Regions from separate parts of the Exiguobacterium sp. A1_3_1 genome, predicted to be linked through region 2. Evidence: riboswitches for the same ligand, from Rfam matches in the RefSeq annotation. Region 2 holds a riboswitch; each other region holds the start of a gene.

Region 1 (4,215 bases), on a different contig from region 2:
GCCGTGAGTAACGCTGAGCCGGACGTTCCTGGAACCGATATGTTCCTTGATGCGAGAGCAACCGCCCGAGTGTTGCAAGCAACGTACTTTTCCCGGATCCGTTTGCCCCGAGTAGCATCACCCATTCTCCCGTCTTCAGGGAAAATGTCGCATCGGTCAGCGGGTAAGGGGCTTTCGTCGATAATACAGCGACGTGTAACAAGGCAGTGCCTGCTGTAGCGACTGGAGGAAGCACGTGAAGTCGCGCTGCTTGTGGTCCGTCTATGGGTAACGTCTCTAACGTGTACGGATACAAAGAGGGAACAGCGATCCCTTTCGATTGAAGCTCTGTATACGCCTGCGGGAACAAATCCTGCGGATGCGCCGTTGCAGTCACTGATCCGTCCTCAAGTAAGACGATTTTGTCGATGTAAGGTAAACAGACATCGAGTTGGTGTTCGATCAAGACAATCGTTAAATCATGTTCTTTCTGAATCCGAAAGATCAACGCCATCAGCTCGTGTTGCCCGATCGGGTCAATCTGAGCTGTTGGTTCATCGAGTAATAAGATCGTCGGCTCAAGTGCCAGGACCGCGGCGAGCGCGAGGCGTTGTTTCATCCCCCCGGATAGACTCGCGATTGGTGTCGAGAAGGGGAGAGGGAGACCAACGAGTGCGAGTAAGCGTTCAATGCGTTCCTCCATCTCTGCGCGTGGAATCGACCGGTTTTCTAAGCTAAAAGCGATTTCGCGTCCGATCGTTTCCATGCAGAACTGTTCTTCTGGATTTTGGAACAGCACTCCGACCGAACCGGACCGGGTAACGGTTCCAGTCTGTTCGACTTCAATCGTCTCTGGTGTCAGTCCGGCTAGGGCATGAAGCAGTGTCGTCTTGCCACTCCCGCTTCGTCCGAGCAGAAGGGTCGTTCCTTGCTCGATCGTCAGCGATACATGATCGAGCACCGACTTCATCTGACCGGGGTAGCGGATGCTGAGATCGTCGACAGTAATCATGCGACTTCCCGTTTCGCACGTCCTGCCGCAAACCCGTTCAAGACACCGGTCGCAACAAGGCGACGGACGAGAATCGCTGCAAGCAAGCCGCCCAGTAATGCGCCACTAATTAATTGTAAGCCAGTTGTCGCAAGCAACGTCGTCGTCGTGTAGTAACCGAATCCGTTCGCGATCAGACTATAGACAATGCTACCAATCGCGGCTCCAACACCCGATAACATCAATGTCCATGTGTCATAACGGCGATAACGCGTCATCGCAAAGACGATTTCCGCACCAAGCCCTTGGCATACCCCGATCAGTAGAGCCGATAAACCAAAGTGACTACCCGTGAACAGCTCGACGGCTGCCGCGACGATTTCCGCGATGAGAGCGGCACCTGGTTTTTGAATGATTGCTGCGACGAGCGGGCTCGCGATGATCCAGATCCCAAACATCCAGTTGGCACCGACAGGTCCGAAGATCGCAGACATCGGTAACCAGAGTGTTGACCAACCAAGATAGATGACCCCGCAAGCGACGGCGAGCATCATCATGACCATGATTTCTTTCATTTTCCAGTTTTGCATTAGGTACGTCCTCCTTAGAATGGGGGAGACGCCAAAAAAGACCGCCCTCCGTAAAAAAGAGAGCGGTCCTCAGAAAAACTGCGCGCAGCAGGAGTCATTGGATGTGATCGCTCCACTTTCCTACGCTAGTATGAACTAGATCAGGTTCGAAGGGTCCGAAGTGAATCGTCTCAGCCAAATGGGCTCCCCTAGTGGATATGGTAATAGGTGATACGCTGTTCACTTTAGGCAATCTTCTGTCTATTGTCAAGACACAAAAAAACGATACGCCACGAAGGGCGTATCGTCAAACGACTTATTTGTTGTCTTCGTTCTCTTCTTTTGCTTCTTCTGAAGACTCTTCCGTAGCTTCCGCTTCGTTGTCTTCACCAGCTTCCGCTTGTGCCTCAGCTTCTGCTTCTTCGATTTCCTCAAGCTCTTGTTCAAGCGTTGATTCGACGACAGCTGCGACTTGAATGTCGCCTTCAGTGACGATACGGAAATCTTTTTGTTCCGGAAGATCAGCTACAGAGATTGAATCGCCGATTTCGAGGTTCGTGACGTCGACTTCGACGTTCTCTGGCAATTTATCTGGTGTTGCTTCGACTGTTACTTTAAAGAGTGTCTGTGACAGGAATCCGCCGACTTTAGCGCCAGCTGCTTCGCCGACGAGTACGACGTCTGCTTCGACTTCTGTCTCTTCATCCATTTTAACAGCGATGAATTCAACGTGATCGACAGTTGGTGTGAAGACATCCATATCACGACGGTTGATCAAGACGTTAATATTTTTACCGTCGAGTTTCAGTGAAATCAAGACGTTCTCACCGTTTTCTCGAACGATTTTAAGCAATTCTTTTTCTTCGAATGCGATTGGTGTACTTTCCACTTTGTAACCATACACGACACCAAGAGCTTTTCCTTCATGACGTAATTGTTTACGGAGTGAGCGTGGACGTACCTCGCGTTTTTCGGCTGTTAATTTAACTGACATGTTCATTTCCCCCTTGAATTTGGTATAGCCCTCAAAAGGTAATGAATGTAGGAGCAGGACAAGTCCTGAACAATATGAAACATGCTAAGACAATCGGTTTCAGACTCGCTTTGAATCTGACGCTTTCGTGACTTTGCATTTCTCTCCCAGGTCATTACGCTGATATTGAGAAACATGTGTGAGTAAGTCACCGGTTTGATGCGGTGCTAGTGAGTTTATACCCCTATGTTTTAAATCCTTAAACCTTTATTTTTTATTTTTTAAAGTCGAAAGACCTCCAAACCGCTTGAAATCAAGGGTTAAGAGGTCTTTCATTTTGTTCATTTTTTATGGTGATGCGTTGGTTTTCACGGACTAATACACGGATGAGACGTTCGATGTGCCGCATCGTCGTCTGTCCCATCGTTGAGATTTGGAGCCATTGATTGCGGACGAGATAGTCGCTTTCATATTGAACATGATAGCCCTGGATCCGGAGAGCGTCTCCTAAAGCCGTTGCCGACGGATGGACGATCGTCAGAATTCCCGGCGCTTGTGCTTCTTGAGTCGCAAGCAGGTTGAAACCAGTCGCCCGAACGGCCTGTTCGAGATAAGTCATCTTGATGGCGGCTTGATCGAGATCAAGGGCATCGAGCGCTGCCTGACAAGCCAGCAACAGATTTGAGGAACCGGAAAAAGCAACCCCTTCCGCATAGAGTCCGAGATCCAGATAACGTGGAATCCGGGAGGAAGGCAATACGCTGGACGTATGCCCGATGAACGCAAGACCCGGTAAACCCCCAATTGCCTTTCCGGAGACGGTCGTGACGAATCTGCAGCCAGCGTATGAGAAACGTCCGGTCCCGACGGCGCTGATCGCATCGACGATGAGTGCGGTTCGTTGATTTAACAGCGCTTTTACCGCATCGAGATCGTAGAGAACGCCCGTAGACGTCTCACAATGCGTCAACCAAATCCAGTCGTACTCCGTTTGATGCAGTTGGCTTGCGAGTTGTTCTAATTCGATTGGGTGACCGGACGGAAGTAGGTGGATATCAAATGACTTTCCTGCTCGTGCCGCGTGATCGATCAAGCGTTGACCGAACTCGCCACCGTTTAGGATCAATCCATGTCCACTCAGTTGTTGTGCGACAATATCGTTGGCGAGGGTGCCACTGCCAACAGCCATCGAGACATGTGGCAAATCCAGCAACTGACACATCCGACCACGTAAATCTTGATCGAGCTGGCGCATCGAGGCCGTCCGGTGTGGGCGCGGTGCTTGTTGCGCCGCTTGGCGGACTGTTGGTGCAACCTCGACCGGACCGGCTAGAAAATGCAGAGGACGTAAAACGTCCGCGATGACGGACCGTTCGTATGTTGCGCGCGACAACAACATCGGTACGAACTGGGCATCGCCACTACCGAGCGTTGCTGCGATTGGTGTGAAGCCGAACCGCGCATATAGTTTAGCTTCCCGTGTCGTACCACTGATATAGACATGATCAATCGTTTCCCGCTCCAAGTAGACCATCAAAAAGCGCATCAATTGCATGAACGTACGACTATTGCGGTATTCGGGACGAACGCTGAGTAAGCGGATTTCCGCTGGGTCCGTCAGTGTCTCATCTAGCGTCACGCCCTTTTCCTCAAGCGAAAAAGGACGATGCTTCCGAATAGCAATCATCGCGACGAGTCGATCG
Region 2 (4,215 bases):
CGGTCTTCATCTCTAAAGGTGAGGAAGAAAAAACAGTGACGGCGACGTTCCCTGAAAAGGTCGTCTATGATGCTGTTAGTGAAGATGAAGAAGAGGCTCCGCCGAAACAAGTCATCCGAATCGAGACGGAAGACGCGAAAGGGAAGCGGACCGTCATCGAGGAATCAATTGATCAAGATGAGACATTCGACGTGCCATTAACGATTGATCCGGGTGAAGAAGGCAAAATTACGATCTATAAAGACGATACGGTGTATCGTTCAAAAACCATCACGTACAATCAAGCAAAAGACGCACAATGAATGTGATAAAAAAGGAGTGCATAGGATGACGGAACAACGCATCGAAGAGAATCGAGAAGGAACGATCATACGCCTGCAGGGCGGCTTTTATGATGTCATGACACCAGAAGGAGAAGTTCGTTCACGAGCAAGAGGAAATTTCCGAAAACGCGGCATCAGTCCAGTCGTCGGAGATGAAGTCGTGCTTCATATCGAAAGTGAGACCGGGTACATTCTCGAAGTGAAGGAGCGGGACAACTTTTTAGTACGCCCGCCTGTCGCGAATATCGATCAAGCGTTGCTTGTCGTCTCGGCGGCAGAACCTGATTTTTCAGCGCATCTACTCGACCGATTTCTCGTCTTGATCGAAGCAAAGGAAATCCAACCCGTCATCCTGTTAACGAAGATGGATTTACTTGACGAAGTCAAAGGACCGGCTGTCCGAGAGGCGATTGCCGCTTACCGGAAGATTGGGTATACGGTCATCGAGACATCAAGTGAGACGTTGACGGGTGTTGAGCAAGTCCGTCCGTTACTTGCTGGAAAAACGAGCGTTCTCGCCGGACAATCCGGTGTCGGGAAAAGTTCATTGCTCAATGCACTGGAGCCCTCTCTTGATTTAGAAACAAGTGCGATCTCGAAATCACTCGGACGCGGACGTCATACGACGCGCCACGTCACATTAATGCCGCTTGCCGAAGGATTGATTGCCGATACGCCAGGTTTCTCGAACCTCGATTTTCCGTATGATATGGAAATCGAGGATGTACGGTGGAGTTTTCCTGAATTCGTCGCTGTACAAGATGATTGTAAATACCGAGGTTGCTTGCATTTGAATGAACCCGGTTGTGCCGTCAAGGAAGCCGTCGAAGCCCAAGAAATCATGTCCTCTCGTTATGAGAACTATGGTATGTTTATAGACGAAATCAAGAATCGAGCCCGGAGGTATTGAAGATGATTAAAATTGCACCATCGATCTTATCAGCAGATTTTGCGAATCTTGAGCGTGATGTCAAAGCAGTCGAAGCAGCAGGCGCGGACTATATCCATTTTGATGTCATGGACGGTCAGTTCGTACCGAACATCTCATTTGGATTACCTGTGCTTAGCAGCTTACGTCAAAAGACGGATATGATTCTCGATGTCCATTTGATGATTGACCAGCCAGAACGTTTCGTTGAAGATTTCGTCAAGGCAGGAGCTGACATCGTGACGTTCCACGTCGAAGCGACGAATCATGTCCATCGTGTCTTGCAACAAATCAAAGCAGCGGGCGCAAAGGCAGGAGTCGTCTTGAATCCCCATACGCCATTATCAACGATTGAACACGTCCTTGAGGATGTCGATATGGTTTTATTGATGACTGTCAATCCGGGCTTCGGTGGACAAGCCTTCATCGAGCGTGTCATGCCGAAACTCGCAGCACTTGCGCAAATGAAAGCAGATCGTGGTCTGACATTTGAAATCGAGATTGACGGTGGCGTCAATCCGGAAACGGCAAAGCTTTGCATCGATAACGGTGCGAACGTTCTCGTCGCAGGATCAGCAATCTACAATGCACCAGATTATGCGGAAGCGATCACTAGCATTCGTCAAGGGGCTGCCGTATAATAAGAACGAGAAAACGAAATATGATGACCGCAAGGGGTGTCGCTTGAAAAGCGGCTGAGAGGAGTCTTTTAGACTTTAACCCTTCGAACCTGTTCCGTTCAAACGGACGTAGGGATGTGGCGCACGCAGGCAGTACGGCGTTCGTCGTACTGCCTTTTTGCGTCCTCTCGTACAATGAAGGAGGAAAAATAACATGAAACGGTTACAAATGATGATGGAAATTGCCATCTTTGCCAGTCTCGGAGTCGTCTTTGATTTACTGATTCCATTCAAAATGCCACAAGGAGGCTCAATCAGCTTAGCGATGTTACCGATCTTCGTCATGGCATTTCGCCATGGTGTCGTTGGAGGGGTCGTTACGGGAGCGCTTGTCGGTACGATTCAATTGATGTTCGCTCCACAAGTCTTGACGATCGTTCAACCGATGCTTGACTATACGATTGCGTATGGTGTCGTCGGATTAAGTGGTCTGTTCGCGCGTCAAGTCAGACTAGCCGCGCGCAATGGACAAAAGAAAAGCTTGATGGCGTTCGTTCTCCTGGCGACGTTATTAGGCGCAGGACTCCGTTATATCTGTCATGTCATCAGTGGAATCGTCTTTTTTGCCGAGTATGCCGAAGGTCCAGTCGTACCGTATTCATTGATTTATAACGCGACATACATGGTACCGTCTTACGTTCTTTGTGGTGTCGTTGCGGGTCTTTTATTCACGACTGCGCCACGCTTACTCCGTTATTCGGCACGAGGCGTCTGAGATGCGGGCGATTCTCGTCTGTGCCGGTCCGCGAGAAGAAGCGCCGGATTTACGGACGTTTTGTCAGCCGGGTGATTTTATCGTCGGTGTCGATGGTGGTGTTCAGACGATTGAATCGTTTGGGCTGACATGCGACCTGACGATTGGTGATTTTGATTCGCTTGGTTATGTACCAGAAGGGGCAATCGTTCATCCGGCCGAGAAAGATGAAACGGATCTCGAACTGGCACTTCGTACAGTCTCAGAGAAGAAACAGTTTGAGGATACCTTCATTATCGGGGCGACAGGTGGGCGGCTCGACATGACCGTCCAAAATGTATATTTATTGAAGCGATACCCAGAGGCACGACTCGTGACGAAACGAGAAGAGGTACGATACTTGGCTGAGGGAACGTATGCAGTCGAAGCAGGGAGCTATTATTATCTTTCGTTCATTCCACTCGTACCATCGACTTTAAGCTTATCCGGAGTCAAATATCCACTTGATGCACATCCAGTACCGGTCGGAGGTTCCTTGACCGTCAGTAATGAATGGTGTGCGTCAGAAGCGAAGGTAGAGCTCCATCAAGGAGAACTATTGATGATGCGGACGCTTAAGGAATAGCACAATCATAGGAAAGAGGCCGTGGATGACTCCGCGACCTCTTTTTGTGTGAAATTATTCTTCGAGTTGAGAAGGGGCGACACGGATGTCGCTTTGAGCGGATAGATGTTTTCCTTTGACGAAGAGATGATAACTTCCCCACATAACAAGGAAGAAAGGAACACCGATGTATAGAGCGATTCGTTGATCCGCTTGAAACGCAAGACTGACGAGGACGACGACGTTAAGTGTCAACGAAATCAGTGGTAACACCGGATAGAGTGGTGTCTTGAATTTCAGTTCGGATACATCGTGTCCGTTTCGGACGAACTGACGACGAAATGCAAGCTGAGAAGCAGAGATCGAAATCCAGCCGACTTGAGCCCCGAGTCCGGCTAAGGACAAGAGCCAAATGAAGACGGTATCTTCTGCGAAAAATGCGGTCAGAAGCGATAACATCGCGAACATCATCGTAAAGAGTAAAGCACGCATTGGCACACCACGTGCATTGACGTAAGATAATTTCTTTGAAATCATCCCTTCTTGCGCCATTGCCCATAACATCCGAGTCGCCGCATATAATCCGGAGTTTCCGACGGATAATAGTGCCGTCAAGACGACGATATTCATCAAATCAGCAGCGTACGGAATGCCGATCGCATCAAAGACCATGATGAACGGACTGCTGACTCCGCCAGCCGTCTCATACGGAATTAATGCACCAACGATCGTAATCGATAAGACGAAGAAGATGAACGTCCGCCAGACTGTATTGCGGATCGCTTTTGGAATCGATTTTTCTGGCGTGTCGGACTCCCCAGCCGCAACACCGATCAATTCCGTTCCTTGGAAGGCGAAGTTGACGGCGATCATCGTCGTCAAGACACCAAGAATCCCGTTTGGAAACCAACCGCTTGCCGTAAAGTTAGCAAATAATGAGGTTGGGCGATCTGCTTCCATCGGTAACCAGCCGAACCAAGCAGCGC
Region 3 (4,215 bases), on a different contig from region 2:
TGCTTGTCCCGCTTCCCCGATCGGTTGAAATCGAGTTTGCCGTGAGTAACGGTTCATCGAATCAATCCACTCGTTGGACTACTCGCGACCGCATACTGTTTCTTCTCGATACGTCCCGCTTCGTGCCCGAGGCGCCCTGCTTCGACAGCTAGTCGCATGGCGTGCGCCATCTTGACCGGATCTTTCGCATGGGCGACAGCGGAGTTCAATAAGACACCATCCGCTCCTAGTTCCATCGCATAGGCGACGTCGGTCGGTGAACCGATTCCGGCGTCGACGATGACCGGCACCGTCGTCTGATCGATGATGAATTGCAAATGGAGCGGATTGAGGATCCCTTGCCCGGAGCCGATTGGTGACGCCGCCGGCATGATGGCGTGACAACCGAGTTCTTCGAGTCGTCGTGCAAGGACGACGTCGTCCGACGTATACGGTAAGACGATGAAGCCTTCTTTAAGTAATTCTTCAGAAGCCCGCAACGTCTCGATCGGGTCAGGTAATAACGTCTTGTCACAACCGATCACTTCGACCTTAACCATGTCGCACATACCGGATGCCCGTGCAAGCTTCGCCAACCGTACTGCTTCTTCTGCTGTCTTCGCACCGGCCGTGTTCGGTAGTAGATCGTACTTCGTTAAATCAAGCGACTCGAGGAAATTCGCTTGTTGTTTATCAAAAATATCGAGCCGACGGACGGCGAACGTCAAGATTTGTGAGGCGGACGCATCGATTGCTTCTTGCTGTACCGTAGCATCCGTATATTTCCCTGTTCCGAGTAATAATCGTGATTCAAATGTCTTTTCTCCAATTTTCAGCATGTTTATCCTCCTCCTACGAAATGAACGATTTCAAATGTGTCATTGTCCCGAACGACCGTCTGACCGTACACCGTACGATCAATGATTTGTCGATTCTGTTCGACGATGACGAGCTTTTCCCCTAAGCCGAGTTGCGTGAGCATGTCCTCAATCGTTTTAATCTGTTCGATCGTGTGGTCATTGCCGTTAATCGTAATGTTCATCGGACTTCCTCCTTCTGAATCAACCGTAATGTATTTACCAAGACTTCCGCTGTCGCCGGTGCGAGTAATATGCCATGCCGATGATGCCCCGTCGCTAGGAAGATCCGACGGGATGAATCGGCGACTCCGATATATGGCAAGCCGGACGCCGTTTGCGGTCGTACACCGGACCAGACTTCTTCGATGACCGCGTCACGAATCGGTGGATACAGTCGTTCTGCTGCTTGAAGCAATGACGTGATTCCAGCGACACTGACACCGACCGTCTCGTCGTGCGGCAGTTCGGTCGCACCGATCAAAATCCGACCGTCTGCTTTCGGAACGAGGTAGCCGGCGTCGTCAAACAGAATCGAGCGTAACGGCTGACCCGCGAGACGGACGGCGAGACCTTCCCCTTTGACCCCATATGTCGCGATCGAAATGTCAGCTGTATCGAGCAAGGCTTGCGACCCGCGTCCGGCAGCAACCGTCACCGTTCGTCCGGTCCAGATTCCCGCATTCGATTCGATCCTAATGAAGTCATCGTTCTCTTCGATGCGTGTGACATCTACCTGTTCTTCAATCGATATGCCACGTGCGTGTAAGGCATACATCAATGCAGTCGTCAGTCGTCGTGGATCGATTTGACCGACAGCTGGAAACAGATGCTCGCGTCCTTTACGTTTTAACAAAAACGGTTGTTCCCGGTATCCACAATCGATGCCTGTTTCTCGCTCGAGTCGACGTGCAAGCAGTGGATACAGACGACGACTTCGCGCGGCAAGTGCATGCAATTCTGCTCTCAGCTCGATGTCCGTCGCAAGCATCCCGGCAGCTGCGCGGCTCGTTCCTCGTCCGCATGTTCCACGTTCTAAGACGACGACGGATTCATTCTGACAGGCGAGACCGTAAGCAAGCGTCAACCCGATGACTCCGCCGCCGATGATGATGTGATCCGTCATACGCGAACCCCCTGGTAACGCCTGATGGCGGCGAGTGGATCCGATTGACCGAGAATACCCGATAAGACAGCGATTCCGGTTGCACCGGTCGCTGCGATTTCAGGCATGCATTCTGGTGTAATCCCACCGATCGCAATGACTGGTTTCGTCGTGAAGGTGACGACTTGCTTTAATGCGTCGATCCCTCGTGGTGGCACGTCCGGCTTCGACGCTGTCGGATATATATGACCGTACAGCAGTCGGTCGGCTCCTTCCGCTTCTGCTGTCAGTGCCTCTGCTAGTGAATGGACCGATTTCCCGATGACGAGATTCGGAAAATGACGTCGCACATCGCGGACACGCAAGGAACGGCGCGTCAGCTGCACACCGATGCCGGCGACATGGGCGACGTCGACCCGGTCATGAACCGTTAACTGTTCAGGCGAATAACCATGCCCAAGGAGTGCTTCAATCAGATCAAGTAATTCTGCCGCCGATAAGTTCGGTTCACGTAGATGCAGCTGATCCGTATAGGGTTGAAGTGATTGAAAGGTCTTTATTTCGTCAAGCGGATGAATGGATCCCGTCGAAATCAGATGTAAACGCATCATGTTCTTCCTTTCCATACGAAAAAGGACCACTCCCGATGTTGAAGGGAGTGGTCCGAAAATGCGCTGAAGCGCTAAGGATATCTAAGGTTTCGAGCCACTTCCCTCCGCTAGTACGAACTAGATCAGGTTCAAAGGGTCCGGATACTTCCGTCTCAGTCTGCTGGGAGACTCCCCTAGTGTCTTTTCGTGTTTAATTGGCTTGCCCCATTAGTCTAGCATGAGTCGCTTTGCTTCGCTAGTCCTAGTTGAGCGCTTCCACTTGCTGAATCAGCTCCGATTTCGTCGGTCGCTGTTGCTCTTGGCTGTCGGCATACGTCTGCTTTAGCTTCAGGATGCGCATTACTTTAGCATCGAGCATCTCCGGCGTCAGCGTTTTGTCTTTGACGGCTTGCATCACTTCAGCATGAACTTTTGCGTAAGCACCTGCCTCTGAAAACATCGCCATATCAGCTCCATTGACGAGCGACTGACGTGCCGCTTCTGCGAGACCATATTGTTTCGTGATCGCCCCCATGACGAGATCATCCGTGATGATGACACCGTTGAATCCGAGTTGCTGACGCAAGAGGTCAGTCAAGATCGGCTTTGAGAGCGAGGACGGATTCGTATCGTCGTACGCGGGATAGAGAATATGGGCGACCATTACCATCTCGGCGCCCTCTTGGATCGCTTCTTTAAACGGTAACAGTTCCGTCCGCTTCAATTCTTCCTTTGATGCCGTCACTTTCGGTAGCCCGACATGGGAATCGACACTCGTATTGCCGTGACCGGGAAAATGTTTGACGACCGGAATCGTTCCCGTCTCCTGCATCCCGTGCATCAGGGCCGTACCAAGCGTCGCGACAGTATTCGGATTAGCACTTAACGCACGGTCGCCGATGATCGGATTGTTCGGATTACTGTTGACGTCAAGGACCGGCGCGAAGTCCATGTTGAAACCATAAAATTGTGACAAATGTCCGAGCGTACGTCCGACGTCTTCCATTTTCACTTCATCTGCTCCTTGCGCTATCCGTTGACTCGTCGGTAACCGTAATCGTTGATCCGGTACCCGGCTGACCCGTCCGCCTTCTTCATCAATCCCGACGAACGCATACGGTTTTTGGTTCGTCTCTTGAATCGCACGCGTGAACGTCAAGAGTTGCTCTTCCGACGTAATGTTTCCGCCGAGCAGTAAGACCCCGCCAATCGCATGCGTCTGTAACAATTTCCGGTCAGCTGCTGAAAGTTCTGTGCCGGCGACTCCGATGTAGAGCAGTTGATCGATCTTTTCTGACGTCGACATCGCTTTAAGTTGCTGCTTTAGTTTTGCTTGTTGTCGTTCTTCTTTCGTCGGCTCAGGCTTCGGTTTCTTTTCTTCTGTCGGTTGCTTCGTTTCCGGTTGTGATGGTTTCGTTGGTTCCGTCGTCTCCTGTGCACACCCTGCAAGCAACAGACAACCGATCAGTACAACTTTCTTCACAAAGGATCCTCGCTCCGCACACCATTGATCGAATAATAGACGGAAATCTCAGCGTTCAAGGATTGCGAGACCGAACAATATTTATCCTTTGATAACGAGATGGCGCGACGGACCTTATCTTCCGGGAGATCACCTTCAAGCCGGTAATGAATCGAGATCGACGTAAAACGCCGCGGATGGTCCTCTGCCCGTTCTCCTTCG

The links. A riboswitch is a leader RNA that binds a small molecule or an ion and turns the genes downstream of it on or off. The one in region 2 is predicted to bind thiamine pyrophosphate.
Region 1: another riboswitch for thiamine pyrophosphate. It lies ahead of F8N00_RS07080 (ECF transporter S component); the one in region 2 lies ahead of thiT (energy-coupled thiamine transporter ThiT).
Region 3: another riboswitch for thiamine pyrophosphate. It lies ahead of F8N00_RS10715 (thiamine phosphate synthase); the one in region 2 lies ahead of thiT (energy-coupled thiamine transporter ThiT).

The regions. Positions count from the first base shown of each region.
Region 1 covers NZ_WBYY01000047.1:15,182-19,396, reverse strand. Annotated here, with positions in the region: partial or broken gene F8N00_RS07085 (ABC transporter ATP-binding protein) at 1-991, opposite strand, end outside; gene F8N00_RS07080 (ECF transporter S component) at 988-1,560, opposite strand; TPP riboswitch at 1,661-1,760, opposite strand; gene F8N00_RS07075 (50S ribosomal protein L25/general stress protein Ctc) at 1,856-2,533, opposite strand; gene F8N00_RS07070 (GNAT family N-acetyltransferase) at 2,826-4,215, opposite strand, start outside.
Region 2 covers NZ_WBYY01000056.1:5,940-10,154, reverse strand. Annotated here, with positions in the region: gene pknB (Stk1 family PASTA domain-containing Ser/Thr kinase) at 1-302, shown strand, start outside; gene rsgA (ribosome small subunit-dependent GTPase A) at 328-1,233, shown strand; gene rpe (ribulose-phosphate 3-epimerase) at 1,236-1,892, shown strand; TPP riboswitch at 1,915-2,024, shown strand; gene thiT (energy-coupled thiamine transporter ThiT) at 2,086-2,646, shown strand; gene F8N00_RS07910 (thiamine diphosphokinase) at 2,648-3,250, shown strand; gene F8N00_RS07905 (amino acid permease) at 3,305-4,215, opposite strand, start outside.
Region 3 covers NZ_WBYY01000091.1:5,670-9,884, forward strand. Annotated here, with positions in the region: gene F8N00_RS10695 (ThiF family adenylyltransferase) at 1-57, opposite strand, end outside; gene F8N00_RS10700 (thiazole synthase) at 54-818, opposite strand; gene thiS (sulfur carrier protein ThiS) at 821-1,021, opposite strand; gene F8N00_RS10710 (FAD-dependent oxidoreductase) at 1,018-1,962, opposite strand; gene F8N00_RS10715 (thiamine phosphate synthase) at 1,959-2,552, opposite strand; TPP riboswitch at 2,635-2,737, opposite strand; gene nagZ (beta-N-acetylhexosaminidase) at 2,794-4,014, opposite strand; gene F8N00_RS10725 (OsmC family protein) at 4,011-4,215, opposite strand, start outside.